Linked DNA regions of Spartinivicinus marinus. The protein of the gene in region 1 binds, or shares a complex with, the protein of each later gene. Links are inferred from orthologs where the notes say so. Each region holds a gene or a part of one and is shown in the gene's direction. Other genes may lie near its edges.

Region 1 (9,141 bases):
AGCTTAATTGGATGTTTATTGCTAATGTGGTTTTATCTGCATTGGTTGCCGCTATCGGATTAATGCGAAATGACGTAGCGATTATTATTGGCGCAATGGTGATTGCCCCTCTATTAAAGCCCAATGTGGCCATTGCCCTGGGTGTCATTTTACATGAGGGTGGCTTAGCCCTTAGAGCTTTGCTCACTAATTTAACCGGTATGATCATTGGTTTGGCGATGGCTATTTTTATTGGATTGACCATGGAAATTGACCCCGCTATTCCTGAAATCAGCGCCCGCACTCATGTGGCATTAGCCAATGTTTTGCTCGCATTAGCTGCCGGCATGGCAGGCGCGCTTTCTTTTACCAGCGGTGCGGCCAGCACTTTAATCGGAGTAATGGTCGCCGTGGCATTAATGCCACCACTTGTAACCATTGGGTTAATGATAGGCAGTGCCCATTGGCTGGAAGCGATGGGGGCGGCGGTATTATTTTTAGCCAATATTATTGCCGTTAACCTTTCTGCATTATTAGCCTTCAAGTGGCAGGGGCTCCATCCCCGGCACTGGTGGCATCATGAAGCCGCTTGGAAAAATCTGAAGGCCAGTGTTGTCTTTTGGATGATGATGCTATTCACTATTTGTGCACTGATTGGTTTATGGTTTGGGAAGATGAATTAACACATGCCAATGATGCTGCTTTATCAGCCAGTAAACGGGCTTTACGGTTTTGTGAACCATCCCGCTGCGGGGGAATCTTTCCTACCACACAGGCTTGCTTTGCCGAAATTTTACTAACCACTAAATAGGAGGTATTTTTTTCTGGCTGCTCAGGGTTTTCGGCAACATTCAAGCGCACAATCATACTCATCACTTGATCAGGCTTATCGTTCGGAAATCGCCACTCAATTTTTGAGCCCAGCTCACTAAAGTTTGAGCTGACAGTTTCACTGAAATGCAAAGGAAATTCTTGGTTGTTTCTTATCAGGGTAATACTCTGCCGCAAGTCAAAATCAGTCACATTGACCATTATATTGGTGAAGCCAGGACAGGATTGAACACTACTGTGATCATCACTTTCCAAGGTTTTACAATGTTGCTCGTCAATTGAGGTATAACGACTGCTAAACTGGCTCGCTTGAGTTTTCTCTTTAACTATAGCTTTGGTTTGAATCAGGCTATCCAATATTTTTGGGCTTAATCCTGATTTGAGAGCTGCATGCGTACCATTTTGCTTAGCATCGTTAATCGTAGGCGTTTTACAATGATAAGAAATATTGGGTATAGCAACATCCAATGTGCACATAAAATCACCGGGTTTATAAGCAACCCCTTTTGCAGTCAGTACTTTAAACCAGTGATAGCCACCCCCTTCTGCTTGCTGAAATACCCCTGTATCTTGCAACAAATAAACGGGTACTATTTTGTTAAGCGCGAACGGCTGATTATAAGAAGTACCAGGCCCCGCTCGAAACCGCCCACCATAGGAAATCGCTTTAATTGGCCTGCCAGATACAGCAGAATAGGTAATAAAATCCAGGTAATCACAAGGATATTCTTGTTGTGTATTTAAGTAACGCAACAACCCTTTTTGACCTGAGGATTCTATTTCAAGGGAGTTATCCGCAGAAACATAAGTATTATTTTTTTGCCAGCGAGCAAAACCAATGTGCTTTCCATTCGCCGTTAACGAAAATGAACCACCTTCGCCCAAGTAGGCTACTACTGTTGCTTTATCGGTTACACAGCGATAAGCAACATGGTCAAACCCACCCTCTTCTGAGTAAGCGAATGTAGATGAAAGAGCAGTGAGAGCGAAACAAGTAACTACAACCTTTCTCATAAATTATCCAGCTTATTAGGAAATAAGCCATCATTATTACAAATTGCTTATGTCAATTAAACGTCAATTTTCTCTCGTCAGCCGTTTGAAATAGTATAGTTTAATGTATCGCGTCACAAATCCAACGCTGAAAAGTATACATGTTATAGCAAAACCGCTATTGTCTTAGCCAATCATGTCAGCCTTCATTGATGAAGCCGTGATTAATCAGAGGAAGTAGCCCTGTTTTACAGGGCTCATTCTTTACCTTTCTAAATAATTACCCCTCACGATACATTACATCCGTTCGCATCACATATTTAGTCCCAATAATCGTATTCACTGCTCGATGGTTTAGAAAATTTGTACTAATTGGTTTGACTATTTAAGGCAATCAAACCAAACTCGACTTGTTTTATTTGGGGAGATATTAGCTCAATTTTATCTGTCCATATCCCACCAGTATAACCTTCTGGTAATTCTTTTATATATTCAATAGTATTAAACCCGGGAATACCATTAGTTGGCGTATCTGGATTGTATGGTCCAACTAAATAATAATCTGTTCCAACGCTATCCATTCTCTCTTTAAATCTGTTAGGCCACCCCCATAAATAGTTGGCATAATTAATCGGTACAAGTAATGTTGTATTTTTACATTGCTCTGTAATAATGCCAGCCCAACCAACCAATATATATTCTTTCAAACATCGCTTTACACGCTTCTTAGTAAAAGTTTTAAGCCAAGGATAATCACGTGCTAATTTATCAACTGCCTTTTCTCCGCCATAAATACTTAGATTATTCGCTCTTTTCTTATCATCAAGCTTAAGATACTGTGCTAATAACTCTGCTTCTTGAGGGTCATTACTTTTTATATTGATAAGAAATTTTTTATTGGGAAATGCTTCAATTACTTGTTTTAGTGTTGGCATCAACCCTACTCCCACTCCTCTAAAAGGATAGTTTTTTCCACCATCATAGGTATAGTTATAACCAACATCTAATGTTTTTAAGTATTTGAGAGTCTGTTCTCTGGTAACACCACTCCCATTTGTTCGACAGTTAAGCGTCCAGTCGTGAAATACAACAAACTCACCATCTTTTGTAGGATGTATATCTATTTCTACAGTATCCGCTTTATACTCAAATGCTTTCGATATAGCCAATATTGTATTTTCTATATAGTGATGGGTTGGTTTACTGATGCGGTTAACAGTGCACTCATCCTTTGCTAAATTGGTTCTATCATAATTTTGGTATACTCCCCGATGCGCAAGCAGGTAAAAACCGCCATTACCTTTATCAGCTAGCCATGAAGCATTCATAATATACAAAATACTGCCTATCAGTAGTGTTATTATGAAAATTATCTTAGTCATAATAATTCATCAGTCTCTTTTTTATTTATATTGTTTTTATGGCCGCCACTCATTATTTTTTTCACCTACACTTCTTATACTTCATAAGTCATAAGTTTCTGTTGCCTCACCATTATTCGCTCGCTCAAAGCTATGTATGTTAGCCCTAAACCAGCCATCAATACAAAGTGCCCCCCTACGTTTCATCATTGTCAGAGGTTTCATCTCCCCCCCATCCAAGCTAAAATCTGCCCAATTGGATTTTTTGCTAGCAGATGCGTTTCATGAACGATACAAGACAATTATTGGCTATTGACTTACCCCGCAAGGCAGGTGATCGGCGGGTGTGGGGGTCGCTTTCTGGTGCAGGTATGGGGCTGGCATTAAGCCAAGCTTGCTTGCAACATGACTCCCTCAGTTTAATGATTACTCCCAACTCGGCGGCGGCTGATCAATTAGAACAAGAGTTGCGGTTCTTTCTCAAGCACCGGGATGATATCGATATCCTAAACTTCCCCGACTGGGAGACCCTTCCCTACGACAGTTTTTCTCCCCACCAGGATATTATCTCTCAGCGGTTACTGACCCTTTATCGACTACCTACCATCAGTCGTGGGGTGTTAATTGTGCCCATTACCACCCTGATGCATCGCCTCACCCCTCAGCATTATTTACACGGCAATAGTCTGGTCATCAGTAAAGGAGACCGAATGGACTTGGACCAGCAGCGTCAAGTGCTGGAACAGGCAGGCTACCGTTGTGTTGATACCGTCTATGAACATGGTGAATTTGCCATTCGTGGCGCGTTGATTGATATCTTCCCAATGGGGAGTCAAGTGCCTTATCGGATAGACTTATTTGATGACGAGGTAGATACTCTTCGAACTTTCGATCCTGAAACCCAGCGCTCTCACCAGACAGTTGACAAAATACAACTGCTGCCGGCTAAAGAGTTTCCACTCACCAAAGAAGCCATTGCAACATTTATGCAACGGTTTCGGGATACATTTGATGTGGATTTTCGTCAATGCCCTATTTATAAAGATGTGAAACAAGGGCTTAGCCCAGCAGGGATTGAATACTACTTGGCACTGTTTTTTGAACAATGCGCCTTATTATTTGATTACTTACCCAAAGATACCTTGGTCATTACCACTGACCAGATTGAACCCGCTATCCAACGATTTTGGCAAGATGCCAACGAACGATTTGAAAACCGTCGTTATGATCCAGAAAGGCCTATTCTACCTCCCCATCAAGTATTTGTACCTGTTGAAGAATTAAATCATAAATTAAAAAGCTTTCCTCGAGTGGTACTGGCAGATACGACAGCGGCTGATAAAGCGGGTCATCTCAACTTACCTATTAATCCAGTCCCTAGCCTGCCCGTGGATGCCCGTGCTGAACAACCATTAGCCAGCTTGCAAACCTTTATGCTGGAGCAGCAAACCAGCAAAATTTTATTTTGTGCTGAATCAGCCGGACGCCGAGAAACCTTACTAGAGCTGTTAACCAAAATTAACTGTCGCCCTGAACAATACGACAATTTACACCAGTTTATGGTGAGTGAGCAGGCTGTTGGAATTACCATTGCTCCTATTGAAAATAGCCTTTGGCTCAACCAACCCGGTTTAGTGGTGATTGCTGAAACCACCCTGTTTGGCCAACGGGTAATGCAACGGCGACGCCGGAAGAAAACCCAGGATCAGTCTGATCAAATTATTAAAAACCTGACAGAGCTTCGCATTGGTGCACCTGTCGTGCATATTGACCATGGTGTTGGACGCTATCGAGGCCTAGAAAAGCTTAACATTGACAACCAAGACGCTGAGTTTTTAATGCTGGAATATGCCAGTGAAGCAAAATTGTATGTGCCAGTTTCCTCATTACACCTAATCAGTCGTTATACCGGTGCCGATGATGCATTAGCCCCTCTTCATAAACTCGGTACGGATAAGTGGAGCCAAGCCAAACGTAAAGCTGCCGAAAAAGCGCGAGATGTAGCAGCTGAGTTATTGGATATTTACGCCCGCCGTGCGGCACGAAAAGGTTTTACTTTTAGTAACCCCGATGATAACTATGATATGTTCTGTGCTGGCTTCCCATTTGAAGAAACCCCTGACCAACAAGCAGCTATTGAAGCGGTTGTAAAAGATATGACCGCCAAACAGCCTATGGATCGTTTAGTGTGTGGTGATGTGGGATTTGGTAAAACAGAAGTAGCCATGCGCGCGGCTTTTTTAGCCGTACAAAGCCAAAAACAAGTCGCGGTTTTGGTCCCTACTACCCTACTAGCCCAACAGCATTATGAGAGTTTTAAAGACCGCTTTGCTGACTGGCCAGTGAATGTAGAAGTGATTTCTCGCTTTAAAACCAGCAAAGAAACTCAAGTGGTTCAGCAGCATGTAGCAGAAGGTAAAGTAGATATTCTCATCGGCACCCACAAACTACTGCAAAGTGACCTTAATTTTAAAGCCCTTGGGTTATTAATTATTGACGAGGAACACCGGTTTGGGGTGCGACAAAAAGATAAGTTAAAAGCCCTCCGCTCAGAAGTGGACATTTTAACTTTAACCGCCACCCCCATTCCCCGAACCTTAAATATGTCTATTGCTGGTATGCGCGATCTGTCGATTATTGCGACGCCCCCCGCCCGCCGTTTATCTGTTAAAACCTTTGTACGCCCTGCTGATAAAACCGTGACTAAAGAAGCGATTTTGCGGGAGTTATTACGTGGTGGACAGGTGTATTATCTGCATAATGAAGTCAAAACTATCGAAAAAACTGCTGCCGAGCTTGCAGAATTAGTACCAGAGGCCCGAATATCCATTGGTCATGGTCAAATGCGCGAGCGCGAATTAGAGCAAGTCATGTCAGACTTTTACCATAAACGCTACAATGTATTAGTCTGCACTACGATTATTGAAACCGGTATTGATATTCCCAATGCCAATACGATTATCATCGACCGGGCTGATAAATTCGGCTTAGCGCAGTTGCATCAATTAAGGGGACGAGTAGGACGCTCCCATCACCAAGCCTATGCTTATTTACTTACCCCATCCTCCAAGAAAAATATGACGGCAGATGCCACCAAACGGTTAGAAGCCATTGCCAATGCCCAAGAGTTAGGTGCTGGATTTACCCTGGCTACCCATGACTTAGAAATACGGGGGGCGGGTGAATTATTAGGTGAAGAGCAAAGTGGACAAATTCAGTCTATAGGCTTTTCCCTTTATATGGAAATGCTCAACCGTGCCGTTAAGGCGATTCAGCAAGGTAAAACTCCTAATTTAGATAAACCATTAGACCAGGGCCCAGAAGTTAATCTCCGGTTACCAGCATTAATTCCCGATGAATATATTCATGATGTCCATACCCGACTGATAATGTATAAGCGGATTGCTAATGCCACATCCGAATCAGAACTGGATGAACTACAAGTGGAGTTGATTGACCGTTTTGGTTTATTACCTGACGCTACCAAGCATTTATTCCGTATTACTCAACTTAAATTACAAGCCTCAGAAATAGGTGTTGAAAAAATCGATGTAGGGGCTGAAGTGGGTAGACTGGAATTCTCTGCCGAGGCGAGAATCGACCCATTAACCATTGTTAAAATGGTGCAAAATCAACCACAACGCTACCGTTTGGAAGGCGCCACTATCCTGAAATACTTTGAAACCATGGATGAGCCTGACCAACGATTGAAATACACAGAAAGATTATTAAATGAATTAAAACCTGCGGCATGAGGGCTATAATTAAATAAGTGTAAGTGTAGTTAGCGTTGGGCTAGAAAGTAAGTCTAGTGTCTGATATGGAAGAATGCCCTGTTATTCCATATCCGCTAGCATTTGTGGTAACCCTGTAGAAAAGTTCCAAGGCTTCAATACCCTATTCAGCAAGGAATGCTAAATGGTTAATAAAACCCGACTGGTGATTCATTTAGTAAGCACAGTTTTTATCCTGTTGAGCGCCTGCTACTCAATTGCCCAGGAAAATCATTTTACAAAGCAACCTTTTCAAGTGGAAATGATCGTTTTTCAGCATGAAACTCTATCTGATGATCGTTGGTGGCCTCCTGTTCGACTGAACCCTTTTGCTAAACTTATCAACCCACCCACCATTACCGTTAATGATATTGAGCGATTAAGTACTACACACACCAACCAATTGAAGGATAGCTTGCAAAAGCTTCAGCAAAGTAATAAATATAATGTTTTATTTTATTCCAGTTGGCAGCAGCCCATTCAAACCTCACCCGCTCCATCTCCTACCCTGTTAAAAGCCGGAGGACAATATGGTGAACACCACGAGCTAGTTGGCAGTGTTGGCCTATTGGCAGATAAAGAGCTGCGCCTCACGCTTGATTTTTGGTGGCGAGAATTCGACCCTGTGCAACCTCACCAGCGGACATATATTAATCCAAACCACTTAGTAAAAGCCGGACCGGAACAAACGGAATACCAAATTAGCCGAAATTTTCATTTACGCCAGCAACAGCTACTCAAGCCCAACCAAATTTATTATGTCGATAGCCCAGTATTAGGAATGTTAGTGCTACTTACCCCTAGCCAACCATAAAAAGTTGCTAAACTTATTGAAACGCCAGTTATTGAGAAGTAGGAGTAGCAACCATGTTCCGCTCATTTATCCAGTGCATGCTATTAATCACTTGCTTAACAGGAGCAACGGTGTCGGCTGCCGATACCCTAAAATTAACCAACGGTGAGTGGCCACCTTATTTATCGAAAGAATATAAACACCATGGGCTTATTTCTCATATTGTTACCGAAGCCTTTAAACAATCTGGGGTAACCGTTGAATATGGCTTTTTTCCCTGGAAACGAGCATTTAAAGAGGCACAAGAAGGTAAAAAGTGGGCAGGGTCAGTGGTTTGGACTAAAAACCCAGACAGGGAAGCAGAGTTTGTATTTAGCGATACCGTTATCGAACTTAAAGAAGTGTTTTTTCATCGGAAAGACCTTCAGTTTGACTGGAGCACAATGAAAGACTTAAGCAAATACAAAATTGGCGCATCGATTGGATACAGTTATGGCGATGCATTTGCTAAGGCTGAAGCGGATAAACTCATCAACGTTGCACGGACAGCCAAAGATGAGACTAGCTTAAAAAAATTAGCCGCAGGCCGTATTGATTTATTCCCTGCCACCTTAGAAGTAGGCTATGCATTAATCGCTGATAAATTAGACGAAGCTTCAGGTAAACTTTTAACCAATCACCCTAAACCATTACGAGAAACCAGCTACCATTTAATTCTCAGCAAAAAAGTAGCCAATAGTGAAGAGCTTATCAAAAAATTTAATGAAGGCTTGGCAAAAATCAAAAGCTCTGGTGCTTACGATAAAATGCTAACAGATAGTATTGATGGTAAGTATCGTCCATGACACAACCCTTCATTGAAAGTTGCTGACGTTCAATGCTAGAAGCCGTTTGGTTTGATAGCTCTCAATGTCTATGTAGACTAGTACAAACTGCTTCTAGAAAAGTTGGCGCCTCCTCAACAACCTGTTAGCATACTGTATGGAATCACAGTAGCAAGAATACAGTATGCGTTTGTTTATTGCCGAAAAACCCAGTTTAGGCAGAGCCATTGCCGATGTACTCCCCAAGCCCCACCAAAAAGGGGATGGTTATATTCAGGTCGGCAATGGTGATTACGTCAGTTGGTGTATTGGTCACTTACTTGAACAAGCACAACCTGATGTCTATGACCCTGCCTATAAACATTGGAAGCTGGAGCACTTACCAATTATTCCAGAACAGTGGCAACTAACTCCCAAAGCAAAAACTAAAAAGCAGCTGGGTGTCTTACGCAAATTAATAAAACAAGCAGACCAACTCATCCATGCTGGCGATCCCGATCGAGAAGGTCAGATTTTGGTCGATGAAGTCATTAACTTTATTGGTGTTTCAGCAGCAAAACGAGCTAGCATCCAACGCTGTCTAATCA
Region 2 (4,541 bases), 3.7 Mb from region 1 along the record:
TAAATCCATAAGCACCTATGGCTAACCCAATTAATGCAGGCGTTGCTCCAATTAGCTCAGTGCCATAAATTGCCAATACAGGCAGCACCATAAATAAGCCAAGCATTCTCATGGCAAAAATAGATGCCAGACACAAAGAGGCTTTCCGCTCATGATGTGTCATGCCACTCAAATTCATTGAACCCTCATTCGCACTTCACTGAAAAAGAATAAATTTTATCAGGTTTGTTACTTCAAGCGTTAGTGGTGTATATGACAGGAGCTTTCAGGGTCCTGCATCTATTTGGTTGTTCATATATAATCGATTCCTTTTCATTCACCCACCGTAAGGGATGCTGTTGTGGATAAAATACTGGTTCGTGGCGCCCGCACTCACAACTTAAAGAACATTAACTTAGAAATACCCCGTGATAAGTTAATTGTTATCACAGGCCTGTCTGGCTCTGGCAAGTCTTCGTTAGCTTTTGATACATTGTATGCAGAAGGTCAGCGGCGCTATGTGGAGTCATTATCCACTTATGCCCGACAGTTTTTGTCCATGATGGATAAGCCTGATGTCGACCATATTGAAGGTTTATCACCAGCCATTTCTATTGAGCAAAAATCAACCTCCCATAACCCCCGGTCTACTGTAGGGACAATCACCGAAATATACGACTATCTTCGGCTATTGTTTGCCAGAGCAGGCACCCCTCGCTGCCCAACCCATCAGCAACCGTTAGAAGCCCAAACCATTTCGCAAATGGTTGACCAGGTATTGACCCTGCCAGAAGGCACCAAGTTAATGCTGTTAGCGCCTGTGGTGAAAGACCGCAAAGGGGAGCACCTGCATATTATTAGCGAGCTAAAAAGCCAAGGGTTTGTGCGAGCTAGAGTTGATGGAATTGTTACTGATTTAGATGATGTACCCAAGCTGGCCAAAACCAAAAAACACACCATTGAAGTCGTCGTGGATCGATTTAAAGTGCGGGATGATCTGCAATTACGACTGGCAGAGTCATTCGAAGCCGCAATTCATCTAACCGATGGTGTAGCTGAAGTCGCTTTTATGGATGGCGAGCAGGATGATTTAATCTTTTCAGCACGATTTGCCTGCCCAGAATGTGGTTACAGTATTAATGAGCTAGAGCCCCGTCTGTTTTCCTTTAACAACCCAGCAGGTGCCTGCCCTACCTGCGACGGTTTAGGTGCCCGACAGTTTTTTGATGAAACAAAAGTCATCACCAGCGATGAACTAACCCTTGCGGAAGGTGCTATTCGCGGCTGGGACAGACGCAATGTGTATTACTTTCAAATGCTCACTTCGCTAGCCAAGCACTATGGTTTTGATATTGATACGCCTTTTTGTAAGCTGGCTAAAAAACACCGCCAGGTTATTTTACATGGTAGTGGTGATGAACATATTAACTTTAATTATGTTAATGACCGTGGCATGACCATAAAAAAATCCCACCGTTTTGAAGGGATTTTACCCAATATGGAGCGCCGTTATCGTGATACCGACTCGCAAAGCGTTAGGGAAGAATTAGCAAAATACTTAAATACCCAACCATGCCCAGACTGTAACGGTAGCCGCTTAAAAGAAGCCGCACGTAACGTATATGTTGAAGAAAACACCCTGCCAGATATTTCTCAATTACCCGTGGGCAATGCCTTAGCCTATTTTGAACAATTAGCACTACCTGGCCGTAAGGGTGAAATTGCCGATAAAATTTTAAAAGAAATTCGCGAACGACTGCATTTTTTAGTCAATGTTGGCCTTAACTATTTAACCTTGGATAGAAGTGCCGAAACCTTATCCGGCGGTGAGGCACAACGAATTCGCCTTGCTAGCCAAATTGGGGCTGGTTTAGTTGGGGTTATGTATATTCTGGATGAGCCTTCTATCGGTCTACACCAACGGGATAATGATCGCCTGCTCAACACCTTGACCCGCCTACGGGATTTAGGCAATACGGTTATTGTGGTAGAACATGACGAAGATGCCATCCGCACTGCTGATCATGTCATTGATATTGGCCCTGGTGCAGGTATCCATGGAGGCCAAATTATTGCTGAAGGCACGCCAGCAACAGTAATGAAAAATAATTTTTCATTAACAGGACGTTACTTATCTGGCAAAGAAGCCATTGAAGTACCCAGCCAACGCACACCAGTTGATAGCAAAAAATTGCTGAAAATAGTTGGCGCCACAGGTAATAACCTGAAGAATGTGAATCTAGAAATCCCCTTCGGTTTATTTACTTGTGTGACTGGGGTATCTGGTTCTGGTAAATCCACTCTAATTAATGGCACCCTTTATCCAATCGCCGCTACTGAATTAAATAAAGCCACCACTTTAACGCCTGCAGCCTATAAACGGGTCAGTGGTTTAAAGCACTTTGATAAATGTATCGATATCGACCAAAGCCCGATTGGACGCACCCCCCGCTCCAACCCTGCGACTTATACTGGCATATTTACGGCTATTCGTGAGCTATTTGCAGGCACCCAAGAAGCTCGATCTAGGGGTTATAAAGTAGGCCGATTCAGCTTTAATGTAAAAGGCGGCCGCTGCGAAGCCTGTCAGGGTGATGGCGTCATTAAAGTAGAAATGCATTTCTTGCCTGATGTGTATGTGCCTTGTGATGTGTGTAAAGGCAAGCGCTATAACCGCGAAACCCTGGAAGTTAAATACAAAGGCAAAAGTATTCATGAAGTACTAGAAATGACTGTTGAAGAAGCCTTAGTATTTTTTGAGGCCATTCCAGCAGTTAATCGGAAATTACAAACCTTAATGGATGTTGGGCTTTCGTATATTCACCTGGGACAAAATGCTACTACCCTTTCTGGCGGTGAAGCACAACGGGTTAAACTAGCGAAAGAGCTGTCGAAACGAGATACTGGACAAACCCTGTATATCCTGGATGAGCCCACCACTGGCCTACATTTTCATGATATTAAACAATTATTAACTGTCTTACATCGCCTGCGCGATCATGGCAACACCATCGTGGTGATCGAGCATAACTTAGATGTTATTAAAACAGCAGACTGGATTATCGACTTAGGCCCAGAAGGTGGTGATGGTGGCGGTGAAATTATCGCGACTGGTACCCCAGAAGAAGTGGCTAAGGCTAAAAAATCCCACACCGGGCGATTTTTAAAGCTGATGCTAAACAATAATAACAACCAAAGCCTACTCAACTAGTAGGCTTTGGTTGTCCTACTAGCAACAGAACAGATAAGATAACACTTTTAAAGATTAACTAATATACAGATACATCAATAGAAAGGTTGTAACCCATGTCAAGATATCCTTATAAAAATCTTCCCTTGAAAAAGTCCGAGCACAATAACGCTAGCTTTAAAGCTAACAAAATCGTACGCCTAGGCACAGACAAAGCACCTGCTCAAATCACTGTACAAACAGAAGAACGTAAACAGGAACTAGCTACTGTCTTTGCTGACAATGGCTGGGTTAGTGTCATCAAGGTTGACCCAGAACAAGATGAAAATATCCGTGATTTAGAAATCCTACAAAACAAGCAAAGCAGTGCAGTTAGCACCAAAAAAGCAAACCGTAACGACCCCTGTCCTTGTCAAAGTAGTAAAAAGTATAAAAAATGTTGTGGTGTTTAAAACCTATAATCCTTTAAACACCACTGTCTCAATCAAACCCTGTGACAGCTTAACTGAAGCAATATTTTAACCAGTCATACAAAATCAGGCATCAACATGGGTGATGCCGATTAAGCGATAAACCAATTGCAAAATAGTATTTCGCTAATTTAAAACAGTTAATATTTTATCTGCTTCAATATTTCTTACATATACCCATCATGAATCATTTTTAGGTGTAAAAATAAAGTGGTATATACTCACAGCGAAAGATTGTTTAGGCGAAGCCACCGAGTGATGAAGCCCCAGGAGTTTAGGTAAACTAAATGACTGGGGTGAAGAATGAAGATAACAAAGCCTAAAGAAGGCTAACGGCGGCAATTTGATCGATTAAGCAAGGTATACTTAAAATTCTTTAATGCAGACCAGTATTGATAACGTTTATTTACTTCCCAACTGTCATCAGTGAACACAACATTATCATTACGATGGGTAGATATATCACTTGATGCAACATCATAAGGTAATTGTGAAGTAAGCATTGGAAAAGCTAAATAAGAGTCAAGCTTACGCTTATATACAAGATCTACTGCAGTTCCATCATAAGGGGTATCGACTAGTTTTTCCATGCCGCTTTTATTCAGTATATAAGAGTGTGTACAAAAAGCACTGCATCTGGCAATCCCTAATTTAGGGGTTAGCCACATCCGTCCTAGTAATGCGCCTAAATAAAAAATATCGCCACGGTTAGACTTAAGAAACTGATTGAATCGCTTTAATTCTCTAGCACTAGGAATCCGATGAAACATTACATCATCTTCAAAAATTAAAACTCTCTCATAATTATTTTCTAGCGCATATTTTGCAATATCACGATGAGAGTTATAGCAGCCCCTCTCAGGGTTTTCGACGTCTTTATCGACTAGCCAAAACTCTAAGGA

Evidence for each region.
Region 2: the proteins of mfd (region 1) and uvrA are in contact, whole or in part, in a crystal structure (PDB 4DFC), measured with the Escherichia coli proteins. The link is inferred for Spartinivicinus marinus from one-to-one orthologs.

Annotation. Positions count from the first base shown.
Region 1 is NZ_JAPJZK010000001.1:5,539,698-5,548,838, reverse strand. The notes cover bases 3,056-7,119. They hold mfd (transcription-repair coupling factor), read left to right. Parts: upstream 3,056-3,448; coding sequence 3,449-6,919; downstream 6,920-7,119. Other genes in these bases: OQE68_RS24695 (CsiV family protein), read left to right, coding at 7,083-7,119; OQE68_RS24705 (hypothetical protein), read right to left, coding at 3,267-3,389; OQE68_RS24710 (glycerophosphodiester phosphodiesterase family protein), read right to left, coding at 3,056-3,185. Outside these bases: OQE68_RS24720 (TIGR00341 family protein), read left to right, coding at 1-662; OQE68_RS24715 (hypothetical protein), read right to left, coding at 619-1,824; more of OQE68_RS24710, read right to left, coding at 2,172-3,055; more of OQE68_RS24695, read left to right, coding at 7,120-7,751; OQE68_RS24690 (substrate-binding periplasmic protein), read left to right, coding at 7,805-8,575; OQE68_RS24685 (DNA topoisomerase III), read left to right, coding at 8,739-9,141. UniProt on the Escherichia coli protein: Couples transcription and DNA repair by recognizing RNA polymerase (RNAP) stalled at DNA lesions. Mediates ATP-dependent release of RNAP and its truncated transcript from the DNA, and recruitment of nucleotide excision repair machinery to the damaged site.
Region 2 is NZ_JAPJZK010000001.1:1,876,801-1,881,341, forward strand. Bases 1-3,390 are described here. They hold uvrA (excinuclease ABC subunit UvrA), read left to right. Parts: upstream 1-340; coding sequence 341-3,190; downstream 3,191-3,390. Other genes in these bases: OQE68_RS08480 (MFS transporter), read right to left, coding at 1-178; OQE68_RS08490 (PBPRA1643 family SWIM/SEC-C metal-binding motif protein), read left to right, coding at 3,286-3,390. In the rest of the region: more of OQE68_RS08490, read left to right, coding at 3,391-3,621; OQE68_RS08495 (glycosyltransferase family 25 protein), read right to left, coding at 3,969-4,541. UniProt on the Escherichia coli protein: The UvrABC repair system catalyzes the recognition and processing of DNA lesions. UvrA is an ATPase and a DNA-binding protein. A damage recognition complex composed of 2 UvrA and 2 UvrB subunits scans DNA for abnormalities.